3 regions of the Oceanobacillus caeni genome follow, and region 1 is predicted to be linked to each of the others. Evidence: riboswitches for the same ligand, from Rfam matches in the RefSeq annotation. Region 1 holds a riboswitch; each other region holds the start of a gene.
What was found. Region 1 has a riboswitch for preQ1 ahead of queF (preQ(1) synthase). Riboswitches for the same ligand answer to the same signal wherever they lie in the genome.
Positions count from the first base shown of each region.

Region 2: it holds a riboswitch for preQ1, as region 1 does, so the genes downstream of both, ACFQ18_RS15590 (QueT transporter family protein) here and queF (preQ(1) synthase) in region 1, are expected to answer to the same signal.
Region 3: it holds a riboswitch for preQ1, as region 1 does, so the genes downstream of both, ACFQ18_RS12680 (6-pyruvoyl trahydropterin synthase family protein) here and queF (preQ(1) synthase) in region 1, are expected to answer to the same signal.

Region 1 covers NZ_JBHTKV010000021.1:12,570-16,723, reverse strand. The annotation lists gene ACFQ18_RS13765 (hypothetical protein) at 1-4, opposite strand, end outside; gene ACFQ18_RS13760 (VUT family protein) at 590-1,129, opposite strand; gene queC (7-cyano-7-deazaguanine synthase QueC) at 1,134-1,793, opposite strand; PreQ1 riboswitch class I at 1,839-1,881, opposite strand; gene queF (preQ(1) synthase) at 1,883-2,383, opposite strand; PreQ1 riboswitch class I at 2,489-2,535, opposite strand; gene ACFQ18_RS13745 (FAD-binding oxidoreductase) at 2,780-4,150, shown strand.
Region 2 covers NZ_JBHTKV010000030.1:1,846-5,999, reverse strand. The annotation lists gene ACFQ18_RS15600 (mechanosensitive ion channel family protein) at 1-730, shown strand, start outside; gene ACFQ18_RS15595 (DUF3891 family protein) at 761-1,528, opposite strand; gene ACFQ18_RS15590 (QueT transporter family protein) at 1,672-2,157, opposite strand; PreQ1 riboswitch class I at 2,164-2,208, opposite strand; gene ACFQ18_RS15585 (calcium/sodium antiporter) at 2,359-3,312, shown strand; gene ACFQ18_RS15580 (MarR family winged helix-turn-helix transcriptional regulator) at 3,424-3,858, opposite strand; gene ACFQ18_RS15575 (ABC transporter permease) at 3,996-4,154, opposite strand, start outside.
Region 3 covers NZ_JBHTKV010000018.1:5,497-9,650, reverse strand. The annotation lists gene ACFQ18_RS12690 (hypothetical protein) at 121-303, shown strand; gene ACFQ18_RS12685 (DUF3923 family protein) at 411-638, shown strand; PreQ1 riboswitch class I at 870-916, shown strand; gene ACFQ18_RS12680 (6-pyruvoyl trahydropterin synthase family protein) at 1,152-1,586, shown strand; gene queE (7-carboxy-7-deazaguanine synthase QueE) at 1,580-2,308, shown strand; gene ACFQ18_RS12670 (hypothetical protein) at 2,407-3,183, shown strand; gene ACFQ18_RS12665 (hypothetical protein) at 3,243-3,500, shown strand; gene ACFQ18_RS12660 (hypothetical protein) at 3,561-3,764, shown strand; gene ACFQ18_RS12655 (hypothetical protein) at 3,813-4,034, shown strand.

The DNA.
Region 1 (4,154 bases):
CCATCATCTTCACCACCTCTAAAGGGTCACTACTATATGCAAAAATAAAAAATCTTAGCATCATATATAATTATTATTTTATACAGCTAAGTACTTGTATTATTCATATTCAATTTAATTTTATTATTTATTATGCTATTTTATCATATTTATGATTTTTATGGTAACGTAGCTATCATAAGTAAATATATATTGGCCATAAAGAACTCTTCAAAGATATAAGACCACTGAAAAAACCCCTAAAAAATAGCCTTAGAAAAAGAAATAAAAACCACTTATTCATTCTATTTTAGGTTCTTTGTCGTATAAGTGACCGTTTGCTACGTTTGAACCGAATTTCGGGCACTCATTGAGATAGTAATTGTTTTTCGAATGCTGAGAAAAAAACAGATTCTCCCCATAAAAAAAGCATACCAATCTCCTTGAATTTGGTATGCTATCTGACCTAATAAAAGCAACGCGCTAAAACTCCTATGCTTCCTCATCATCTTCCAAAGATATAAACGGATTTTTTAATCTGTCTACCTTTAGGGGAGCATATCTAGCTCATTTATTATTTGTAAAAATACTACTTAAACTTCACCTGAATTTATCCCACCGTAATACGTCTTGCTCTCACCACATACACTTGATTTAGAACAAGAGCTCCAATTAACTGGATAACTGTTTTTGCAATAACCTGCCCTAAAATCGCTGCTGGCACAGCTTCCCATGGGATAAATCCTGCACCGATTGGACTTAATCCAACGATAACGAAAACAACGGAATCTAGTAATCCACCAACAATTCCGCTATAAAATACACGCCATGCGATTGGTAGTTTTAATCTAGTATAAATCTCTGTATCTGCTGTTTCAGAAATAATAAAGGAAAGTGCGGAGGCTGCGACAATCATTAGGGTATCGCCAAGTAAAGAGGACACCGCACCGGATAAGATTAATGCTGTCAAGATAAATAAATAGGTCTTTTTTCTTCCGTACTTGTTTTGCACCAAGTCACGAAATATAAAGGTCGCACCTATTAAAAATGTTCCCATTGGAATGATGAAAATACCAATCTCGAGGGGCATGATTGCCGCGGTTATCACGTTTGCCGTGACAATGGAAATTAAATATAAAAAAACGCGCAACATATTATTTCTCTCCCTTGGCCAGTAAGTATTGCTCTAAACCATGATTACGGAGCTTACACGCTGGACACTCGCCACAACCATCAGCCTTTATTCCGTTATAACATGTTAAGGTTTTTTTCCGGATGAAATCCATTACACCTAACTCATCAGAAAGCCTCCAAACATCCCTTTTATCCAACCACATTAGGGGAGTATGGATAACAAAACCCTCATCCATTGCTAGATTCAATGTCACATTTAATGATTTGATAAAACTATCTCGGCAATCTGGATAGCCACTAAAATCTGTTTCACTAACTCCTGTCACAAGATGCCTTGCACCAACTTGCTTTGCTAACACACCAGCGAAGGATAGAAAAAGTAAATTTCTCCCTGGTACAAAAGTGTTTGGAAGCCTAGTTCCATCACCATCAGCTATCTCCATATCGTCCCGTGTTAAAGCATTGGGTGCTAATTGATGTAGAAGCGACATATCTAAAATATGGTGTTTGACACCGAGATCTTCTGCAATTTCTTTGGCGCATTCGATTTCTAATTGATGTCGTTGGCCATAATCAAAGGTAACTGTTTCGACCTCTTTAAATTGTTCTTTTGCCCAGAATAAACAGGTCGTACTGTCCTGCCCTCCGCTAAAAACAACAATGGCTTTATTCTTTTCCATGTAAAAACTCCTTTTCAAAAAGAAAAAACAACACTAAGATGGGTTGTTTTCTTAGTTTTTTATAGAGGGTAGCTAGAACCTCTACCTATTTAACGATTATCTATATTTTCCGGATTAAGATCATGATTCATCAAGCGATGCATAGCCATTTCCTCATACTTTGTCCCTGGTTTTCCATAATTACACCAAGGGTCAATAGAAATACCGCCACGAGGAGTGAATTTACCCCAAACCTCAATATAACGTGGATCAAGTAATTCAATTAGATCATTCATAATGATATTCACACAATCCTCATGAAAATCTCCATGATTTCTGAAACTAAATAAATATAATTTCAATGATTTACTTTCTACAATCTTTTGATCAGGTATGTACGAAATATACATCGTCGCAAAATCAGGTTGCCCTGTAATCGGACATAAACTAGTAAACTCTGGACAATTGAATTTTACAAAATAATCCCGATTAGAATGGATGTTATTTACGGATTCTAATACTTCAGGTGTATAGTCCGTTGCGTAATTCGTTTCCTTATTACCAAGTAGAGTTAAATCCTTCAAACCTTGTTTCTCGCTTCTTCCAGACATAAAAAAACCTCCCTGTAATGTTTCCGAACACTACGGAGAGGTCATAGCAAACTATGATTCTAACAAAAAAGCCACATCCAATTATGGACATGGCGAATTGTCATTGTATCCATAGTTTTTTATAGAGGGTTTCAGCTATGAACCTCTTCCGATCAGTTGTTCAATTCTTACTTATCATAACCTTAGAAGGGAGATTATGTCAATATGGTTTATTTGTTCGGTTGCTTTTTCGGTCATGATGAAACCAAGGGGAGCTCACTTTAAATTCGCATCAGGGGTTATTGAATTAGTCGAAAAAACATTATAATATGAATAATATCAATTTATATAAATATTATTATAAATTAAATAAATTGAAAAATGGTGTAAAACTTACAAGGTGAGAGGGGCAGCAAAATGGAAACCGTACTAAATGCTTTAAAAAGAAAACTATCTGACGAGCAAATTACGACGAATCAAACGGTAAGAGAATTACATAGCAGGGATGAAACATATCATCAAACAAGTCTTCCAGATGTGGTGGTATATCCAAAATCGACAAAGGATGTAAGCCATATTATGGAGGTTGCACAAGAGTTTAAGATTCCAATAACACCATTTGGAGTTGGGACCAGTTTAGAAGGACATGTTATTCCATATCAACATGGCATCTCCATTGATTTTTCTTTGATGAATAAAATTATTGAAATAAAGGAAAGTGACTTACTTGTCACGGTTCAGCCTGGTGTGACTAGAGAACAATTGAATAAAGAACTCAAAAAGTATGGGTTATTCTTCTCGGTCGATCCAGGTGCAAATGCAACTATCGGAGGAATGGCGGCTACGAATGCTAGTGGAACTACGACAGTAAAGTATGGGGTGATGCGCGATCAGGTGCGTGATATCGAAGTGGTTCTTGCCGATGGAAGTGTGATACATACAGGGAGTTTAGCAGCTAAATCTGCATCGGGTTATCATTTAAATGGATTATTTGTTGGTTCAGAGGGAACGCTTGGCTGTTTCACGGAGATAACATTACAAGTATATGGCATTCCAGAACATATGGTTGCTGCTCGTGCAACATTCCCAAGTTTCACTCATGCAATTGATGCTGTTACTTCGATTATCCATGCAGGGGTACCGATTGCACGAGTGGAATTTGTGGATGAGGCTTCAATGATTCAAATTAATAAATTTAGTGAAACAGATTATCCAGTAGAACCAACCCTTTTCTTGGAATTCCATGGTAATGAAGCCGGTTTACAAGCGGATGTTGATTTCACTAAGGAAATCATGAAGGATAATAAGTGTCAGGAATTTATTTTTGAAACCGATACTGCAGCACGTAATCATTTATGGCATGCCCGCCATAATCTAGCCTATGCCTATGTCCATGATTATGTTGGCAAGAAGATGATGCTTACGGATGTTGCCGTTCCCATATCCGAGTTAGCAAATGCGGTAACTTTTGCCAGGAAGGAGTTAGATAAATTAGGAATTCCGGGTGGACTCGTAGGTCACGTCGGGGATGGCAACTTTCATTCATTGATTATGATTGATATGGCAAATACGGAAGAAGTACAAAAAGCGAAAGAATTTAATGAAAAGATTGTGCTTTATGCACTACAGCGTGGTGGAACATGTACTGGAGAGCATGGTGTAGGCGTTGGAAAAAAACAATACCAGCAGCTGGAGCATGGAACAGCACTCGGAGTAATGAAACAAATTAAAAAGGTACTAGATCCAAATAACATTTTAAATCCTAATAAAATTATAGATATAGAATAGGGGG
Region 2 (4,154 bases), on a different contig from region 1:
TATTAACATAGATGAGATATTAATACCATTATTATCTAGAACATTACAGTTTATTATTGTCGCGATTGCCGCTACAATTATCCTTCAGCAATTTGGTTATAGTATTGAAGGACTTATAGCTGGGCTTGGGTTAGGTGGACTTGCAATCTCTTTAGCTGCTAAAGATGCTTTAGCTAATTTTCTTGGTGGAATTGTTATTATTTCTGAGAAGCCTTTTACGATTGGGGATTGGATTTTGACACCGAGTGTAGAGGGAACAGTAGAAGATATTTCCTTCCGTAGTACAAAAATACGAACCTTTGCAGATGCGTTGGTTTCCGTTCCTAATAATCAATTAGCAAATGAGTCAATCACAAACTGGAGTAAAATGAATAAACGCCGAATTACTTTTAATCTTTCGTTAGATTATGAAACATCAAGAGAAAAAATGGAATCCATTATACAACGAATCGAAAATCTATTAAAAAATCACCCAGATATTCATCAAGAAACCATATTTGTAAGGTTTGATGAGTATAAGGAAAGTAGTTTGGACATTCTTTTGTATTTCTTTACGAAGACAACAGTCTGGGGAGAGTATTTAAAAGTGAAAGAGGAAATAAATTACCAAATTCTTGATATTGTAAGAGAAGAAGGAGCGGAATTTGCTTACCCTACAAGAAAACTATATATAGAGAACGATTCGTCTGATGATTCAGAGCATCTATTGCAAGTTAGACAAGAGTCTTAAGTAAAGAAGGAGTTCATGGGGACTCCTTCTTTACTCTTTAGATAATAGTTTCAAATCTAATATTTCGCATGGTATGTTTTCATAGCTTTTTACTATGCCATGTTTCGTAATTAAATCCTTAGCCACTTTCTTCTGCATAATTTTTATAGTTAGCTCGGTTTCAAATGGAAATGGATCCATATAAATCGTATTGTCCGCCTTCCATTCTGGCCAAATAATCTGGCTATTCCCTTTATCAATAAAGGGTACTGGAATTCCGTTTTTATAAAAGAAATGGAATTCCTCCTTTTTAACACCGGGTTTATTTATACAAAAGAACAGGGAGAGACTATCTGTAAACTTTAGTAATTCATAATGGAAGTCAAATAAGTTCACATCAAAATCTTTCATCGAGTGAATGATTTCCTGTTGTCTTTTTCGTTCTTGTGCCACAAAGGAATCTGCGTATGGAGAAGATTCTTGGGTCATAAAGTTTGTATAATGCATACTACATAATAAGGCTGCATACGTATCTATTTTTTCAACTTCATTTATTCCGTGTGTATAAATGATGGTCTTCGGAGCTAAGGGGTAACTCGTAAAATCATACGGTGCTTTTAGCTGATCATTCCATACTGGTTGCTTATCAAAGTACTTCCAACCATAGTCATGAAGTGTGATTGCTGTTACAACCGAATCCATAAGCGTGTTACTTAATAATAGTTCTTTTTTCCAATACTTTATTAATTCACCAGATACAATGGCATGGTTGTCTTGCTCAATCATTATAAAATGATCTGTTTCTTCTCTAACAATCATAACTAGCGCCTCCTTGTATAAATATTATGTAAGTATATAAAAAAACTTCACGAATTAGTAAGTTAATCGTGAAGTTTTTATTATGGTATATCCCTTTATCCTATCTAAACGGGTAGTAAGACTCCCAATGACGGAAATCTTCTTTATATGATTTTATCAAAATGTACTTGTTTATTTAAAGTATACATAATTGGAATACCAATAGCCAAAACAACGATTTCTCCAATGGCTGTAGTTACCCAAGAAAATAGGAAAGGTAATCCCAATGCTAAGTATAATTCTAATGCGACAATGAACATGTTAAAACTGAAAATGATTGCATTGGCTGCTAGTAAAAGTAGCGTGTTTTTCGTGTATTTAGAAAGTAGAATAATAAGTCCTAAAGATATTGCCGAATGCGCGACACCAAATACAATATCATACAGTCGCATTGGTGAGAAAAATAGATTGGTTAAAAATACACCAAATATAATACCGAAAAAGAACTTTTTATTAAATACGACGAGATGATTAAACATCTCAGGTACACGAAATTGGACATTCGTAAAGCCAAATGGTTGTATAAGTGCTGATACAGCTATATACATTGCAGCCAAAACGCCATTTGCAGTTAACGTTTTTATATTCATTTCCATCTCTCCTTAGTTTTTTTACGTGGGAGGCTTTCGAACCACGGATTTTATACAATAGAATCTATCATAGCAAAGTTTATAATGATTCACAATGGAAATATTAGTAATCTTTAGGGATTTGGTTGGTAGATTTTAAGGGAATTTAACATAGAAATGGAGGAAAAGTTATAGTAAGATAAAAAAATGGGGTGAGAATATTTGGAATATTTATTGTTAATAATAGGTTTTGGTCTTTTGATTAAGGGAGCAGACTATTTTGTAGATGGTGCATCCAATATAGCAAGGTTACTTAAAATTCCTTCAATATTAATCGGGCTTACGATCGTCGCTATTGGTACAAGTTCCCCAGAGGCAACGGTAAGTATTATAGCAGCATTGGAAGGAAATGCTGATGTAGCTCTAGGTAATGTTATTGGTAGTAATATTTTTAATCTAACAGCTGTTGTTGGTATTGCTGCACTTATATATCCTTTGAAAGTAGAAACAGAAACGATACGTAAGGAAATCCCTTTTACGTTACTAGCCAGCACTGTATTATTAGTTGTTATGAGTGACGTCGTGTTAGAGGGATTAAGTGCTAATTTTATCACTCGTAGTGATGGATTGGTTTTCCTATTATTTCTTGCAATCTTTATGTACTATGTTATCGAACTTGCATTTAAGAGTAGAGAGAACATGAAGAATGAATCAATCCCCGAGGATGTGACATGGGGGAAGAATATATTCATAACTTTATTAGGTTTAATAGGCATTATTTTTGGAGGGGACCTAGTTGTTTCCAATGCAACGGAAATTGCTTACCAATGGGGAATGAGTGAAACATTAGTTGGATTGACAATTGTAGCGATTGGAACCTCTTTACCGGAATTGGTTACTTCTATTACTGCCGCTCTGAAAAAAGAAAGTGAAATTGCTCTAGGTAATATTGTTGGAAGTAATATCTTTAATATATTATTTGTGTTAGGAGCCGCTTCTGCTATAACTCCTCTTGCGGTGGATAATAAAGTATTTATAGATGTTATGATGATGATGGTCTTAACTCTGCTTTTATTAGTTTTTTCGAGAACCAATTTTAGAATAGGTAAGAGGGAAGGTCTTATATTAGCTATTTTTTATGTCGTTTACCTAGCTTATATTATATTAAGGAATTAAAAAATGCCGTGCACTAGCACGGCGTATCTAATTCCTATGTTGATTTTTTCACCCTGTACTATGCAGGGAAAAAAAGTTTTTGAAGTATCTACCTTTTTGGATCATCGTGTTTTATTTTAGTTCTTCACTTTTCTTGCCAACACGCTTTAATACATCGATTATTATTTTCTTTTCTTCATCCGTAACACCTTCAAATACGTTTTCGATGACTTGTTGATGCAGCGGGAAAATCTCTTCCATTAGTTGTACACCTTGATCTGTTAATTGAATATAAACAACACGACGGTCATCTTTGCATGGTGTTCTTTCTAGTAGTCCTTTTTTTTCTAATTTATCGATAACATACGTTATGGAACCTGTATTGATCAATACGGATTGTGTAATTTGTTTAATAGTCTGTTTGCCTTTATGGTATAATGCTTCTAATACAGTAAAATCAGATGTCCGCATTCCATGACTGCTTATATCCTTTTTAATTAATTCCGCCAACGTCTTATTAGCCTTTAGCAAGACAACAAAGGATTTTAGTGATAAATTCTCCGACATAAAAATTCTCCTTCTACATTATTTATCCATTTATACTTAATTAATATATTTTTAATTAATTATAATATACAAAATAGGAAGTCATCTGTCAATAAAACGCAATAAAGCGTGAATCCGAAATTAGATTCACGCTCTACTTATTTTTCATTTCTAATCTTCATCATTTGCATTTTATCATTGAAAAGTGCTGGGTAGGATAAGAACCCTAGGAAGATGCTTGTGACTATTGCTGTTGTTAATAGTAAGAATAGGACAAGAAGTTGGAATTGAACAGCTTGTACTGGATCTGCCCCTGC
Region 3 (4,154 bases), on a different contig from region 1:
TATGCCTAAAAAATAAGTGTCAAATTGTTCAATTAAAAAGGTCATTCCTTAATGAAACTTTTATTTTTCTAATCCGTACATAAGGTTATGTGATTATTGTAAATGATGGAGGTGTCAAATGTGTCTAAAGAAGTTATTTTCATCTTAGTTATAGCATCTATGGCTATATGGATTACGGTTTCTCGAGAGGCTGTAAAACCTTCAAAAAAGATAAACTGGCGAAAAATGATAACATTACTGTCTGCTGGATCTTTATCTGCATTAGTTATAACCATTACACTTTTTCAAAGCTTGCTGTTTTAGTTCTGTTTCCGGGTACGTTATTTCAAAAAAGTGGCGATGATTTTTTAGTAATTGGCAGTATAGTTAAATGAAATTTATTTCGGTTGGAGAATGGAGAGAGAAATAAGGTGAAAAAACGATGGTATTTCTGGTGGATTGGTAACATATTTTGGATTATCATTTTTGTAATTGGATTAGCTATTATTTGGTTAAGAGAGGTCGATGGTGCTGGGGTTACTCAAACACCTGAGCTTAAATTATTGGCATTTATAGTCTTATTGATTGCGTTTATAATACCAACGATTATTCAAGGTGTGTGGCTAATTGTTAATTTGAGAATTAGCAGTAGTAAATAAACAAATACGATGTTATTATATAGGGCAGTTTTCTTCAATAACTGAAGCATTTTTTCTATGAAAGCAAGTTTAATAAAGGAAGAACAAGTAGTCTTCAGCTTTTTACCCGTATTATGTTCTCTTCTTTTGGAAACGTTTATATTCATTTTTTATGTTGACATATATTCTTTAATCTAAAACAAAAGATATGGTAAAGTAATATTGTAAGTGAATAATAGAATCTGCGTATTGGCAGGAGAGGTTCGAAATTCCATCCCTCTATAAAAAACTAAGGAGCTAGGACAGCACCTTCTTTAGTGTTGTCTTTTTTGTCTAGCTCCAGCGCCCAGCGACTAGCGAGACTTCCCTCACCTCCGTACGATAAGTCAACATCGACTCACTCCGTTCGTCGTGTTTCCTTTATCTCCTACGGCTCAGTCCAGTCCGTACGTCGCTAAACGGGCGCTTACGCTTTTCTTTATTGGATGGATACAAGCTCCCAAAGATACAAAATAAACGAAGGAGTGATGATTCATGATGCAACAGATTTATCCGGTTACAGAACATCCCTATGCATATGAACTAAATAAAGATTTTCAATTTGCTGCAGCTCATTATGTACCACATGAGGATGCTGGGAAATGTCAAAATATGCATGGGCACACCTATTTTACCAATATCACCATTGCTGGAAACGAACTTGATCACACAGTTTTTTTAGTTAATTTTAAAAAAATAAAAGACTTAATTCACAAGAGATTTGATCATCATGTGATGAATGAAGACACCAAATTCTCCGACCAAGACGCTGAATACTTTCCGACAACAGAAGTGGTTGCCCGGACTATCTATGAAATCATTCAGGAATACCTAAACACCCTACAGAATAAGCCAACTTGTGTTCAGGTATATTTAAGGGAAACGCCTACGAGCTATTGTATTTACCGACCAAAGGAGAAAACATTATGAGAAAAATACCTGTACTTGAAATATTTGGCCCAACTATTCAAGGGGAGGGAATGGTCATTGGCCAAAAAACAATGTTTGTCAGAACGGCCGGCTGTGATTATTCCTGTTCCTGGTGTGATTCGAAATTCACCTGGGACGGTTCAGAAAAGGAATCGATTCAAATGATGGAACCGCAGGAAATAGTGGAAGCATTATATGAAAAGGGAGGCGGACGATTTCAACATGTTACCATCTCTGGAGGAAATCCAGGATTATTGGCTCAATTGAATGCATTGGTAGATTTACTTCATGAAAATCAGGTGAAGGTTGCATTGGAAACACAAGGTAGCAGATGGCAGGAATGGTTTACAAAGATAGATGATCTAACGATTTCGCCTAAGCCGCCAAGCTCTGGAATGACTACAAATTTTGAAACATTGGATTTTATCATCCGTTCATTAAAGGAAAAACAACAGGGGGATTTCAGTTTAAAGGTAGTCGTCTTTGGGAAAAAAGATTTGCAATATGCCATCAACATACACAAAAGGTATCCTGATGTAAAATTGTTTTTGCAAGTGGGTAATGATGATTTAGAAACGGGAGAACAGGAGAAGTTGTTAGCCTATCTGCTTGAAAAATACGAACGATTGGTTGATCTTGTAATGAATAGTTCAGAATTGAACGATGTTCGGGTATTGCCGCAACTTCACACCTATTTATGGGGAAATAAACGTGGTGTTTGATATAAAAACTTTAACCTTACTCTTCCAAAGTAGTGGGTTCAAGCATTTTGTCTAAAGGAATGTGTTCGGTGAGATTCTTTTATTGGAGTTGAACATATTTGGGAAAACATTTTATTAAGAATCGCTTATTAGAAAGGATTATAGGGGCGAGCTTTTCAATATCAATCTTTTTTATCGTCATAATTAGCAGTAGTGGATTTAATTTTTTTGAATTCCATGAACTGATTACAATACCGGCGATTTGGGCTTTATTTTTTGGCTACGGAATAATTAGTTCCATTTTCATAGATGTTATTGGGAAATTCATACCCAATTTTACAGGTAAACAAATTTTGCTTTATTTTTTGATTGGATATCCCCTTTTCTTGGTTTTGATGCCAATAGAATACGCGTTAATCGCTGGAACAATTGGTGGCTTTTTCTCTCTTCTCTTTTTATTTGGTAAAGAAAAGTTAAAGCCTTTAAAGTGGTATAGCTGGATTGTAATTGTTATACCGCTTGTTTGTTTGGTGATGATTCCTATGGATCATACAAGTAAAGTCGGGTGGAATGAAGTGACAGGAGATACATTTGTAGAGGTGGAATACGAATATTTTAATGGGGAGCACTTGATACCTATTCATGGAGAACAAGGTGAACGAATTTACTTTGACGTAGAACATCATTTTAAAAATGGAAATAGCTATGGCATGTCTCTTTATGATGAAAATGGCGATTATGCAGGAATGAATGAAGAAAATGACGATGTATCAAGCGTGGATTTTAAAAAAACAGCAACAAAATATATTGTTGTTCAAGCTATTAATGGGGAACAAGGACAATTTCGGGTGAGGTGGTGGAAGGAAGGGGAGACAGTGCCTGATTGGGCTAAGTGACTTTCAACTTATTGCCGATCTATTTGATGTCTATAGAAAATAGGAAAAGGGGAAATAAAATGATACCGATTATTTTATCTATAATACTAATACTAGTACTGATTTTTTCCATAATTCTTGTGGTCCGAAAAAGAAAAAGGGCTGGTATAACAGGGATAAAAAGTGCTTTAACTCCAATTTGTTTTTATATTATTGGTATTACAAACCTTTTAGCCTATTGGTTTAACTTTATGGGAATATTGAATTGGTCTATTTCTATGATTTTGCTAATTTTAGGTGCTTATTTTACAAAATATATGCCGGTTTCTGAAAAATGACTAGTTCAATTATAAAATGTTGATTTTATTTAATTGAAATGAAATGGGATGGGATTAAACATGACGAAGAAATATACCACATTTGGAAAGGTAATTTATTGGTTAGGTTTTCTATTTTTTATATCAGGATTATTCTTTTTTAGTGAGAGTGGTGTGTTGGCAGAAGATATTCCAGAAACCTTCTATCCTTTTGCATTACCATCAACCATAATAGGGATTATTCTACTCCTTATTTCTAATTTCTTTAAAAAAAGGAACGTTTAGTTGTTTCGAATTTAATTTGTATATAAAAATATTCAGGGGGGAGATAATTTGAAGAAGGTTCTAGTATTAATACTTTGCTATATTATTCTTTTCGCGACTTTAGCTGCGTGCCAAAAAGAATATACTGAAGAATACATAGAGTGGGGAGAAAAGACAAATGGCAATGTTGCTGAACTGTTAGAAAATAATGATATACCATATGAGATAAGAGATGGAATCATATATATACCGGAAGATGCTTTTGATAAAGCTATTTATTGTTGTGCTTAGTAGAAAATTGTAATTTAACAGATGCGGTTGCCGGACAAGGAGGATGCTGTGCGTAAGGAAGTCGCTTACCGTGTTAAAGGGGGGGTTATTAAAAGAAAGTAACGAGACATTATCGTTACT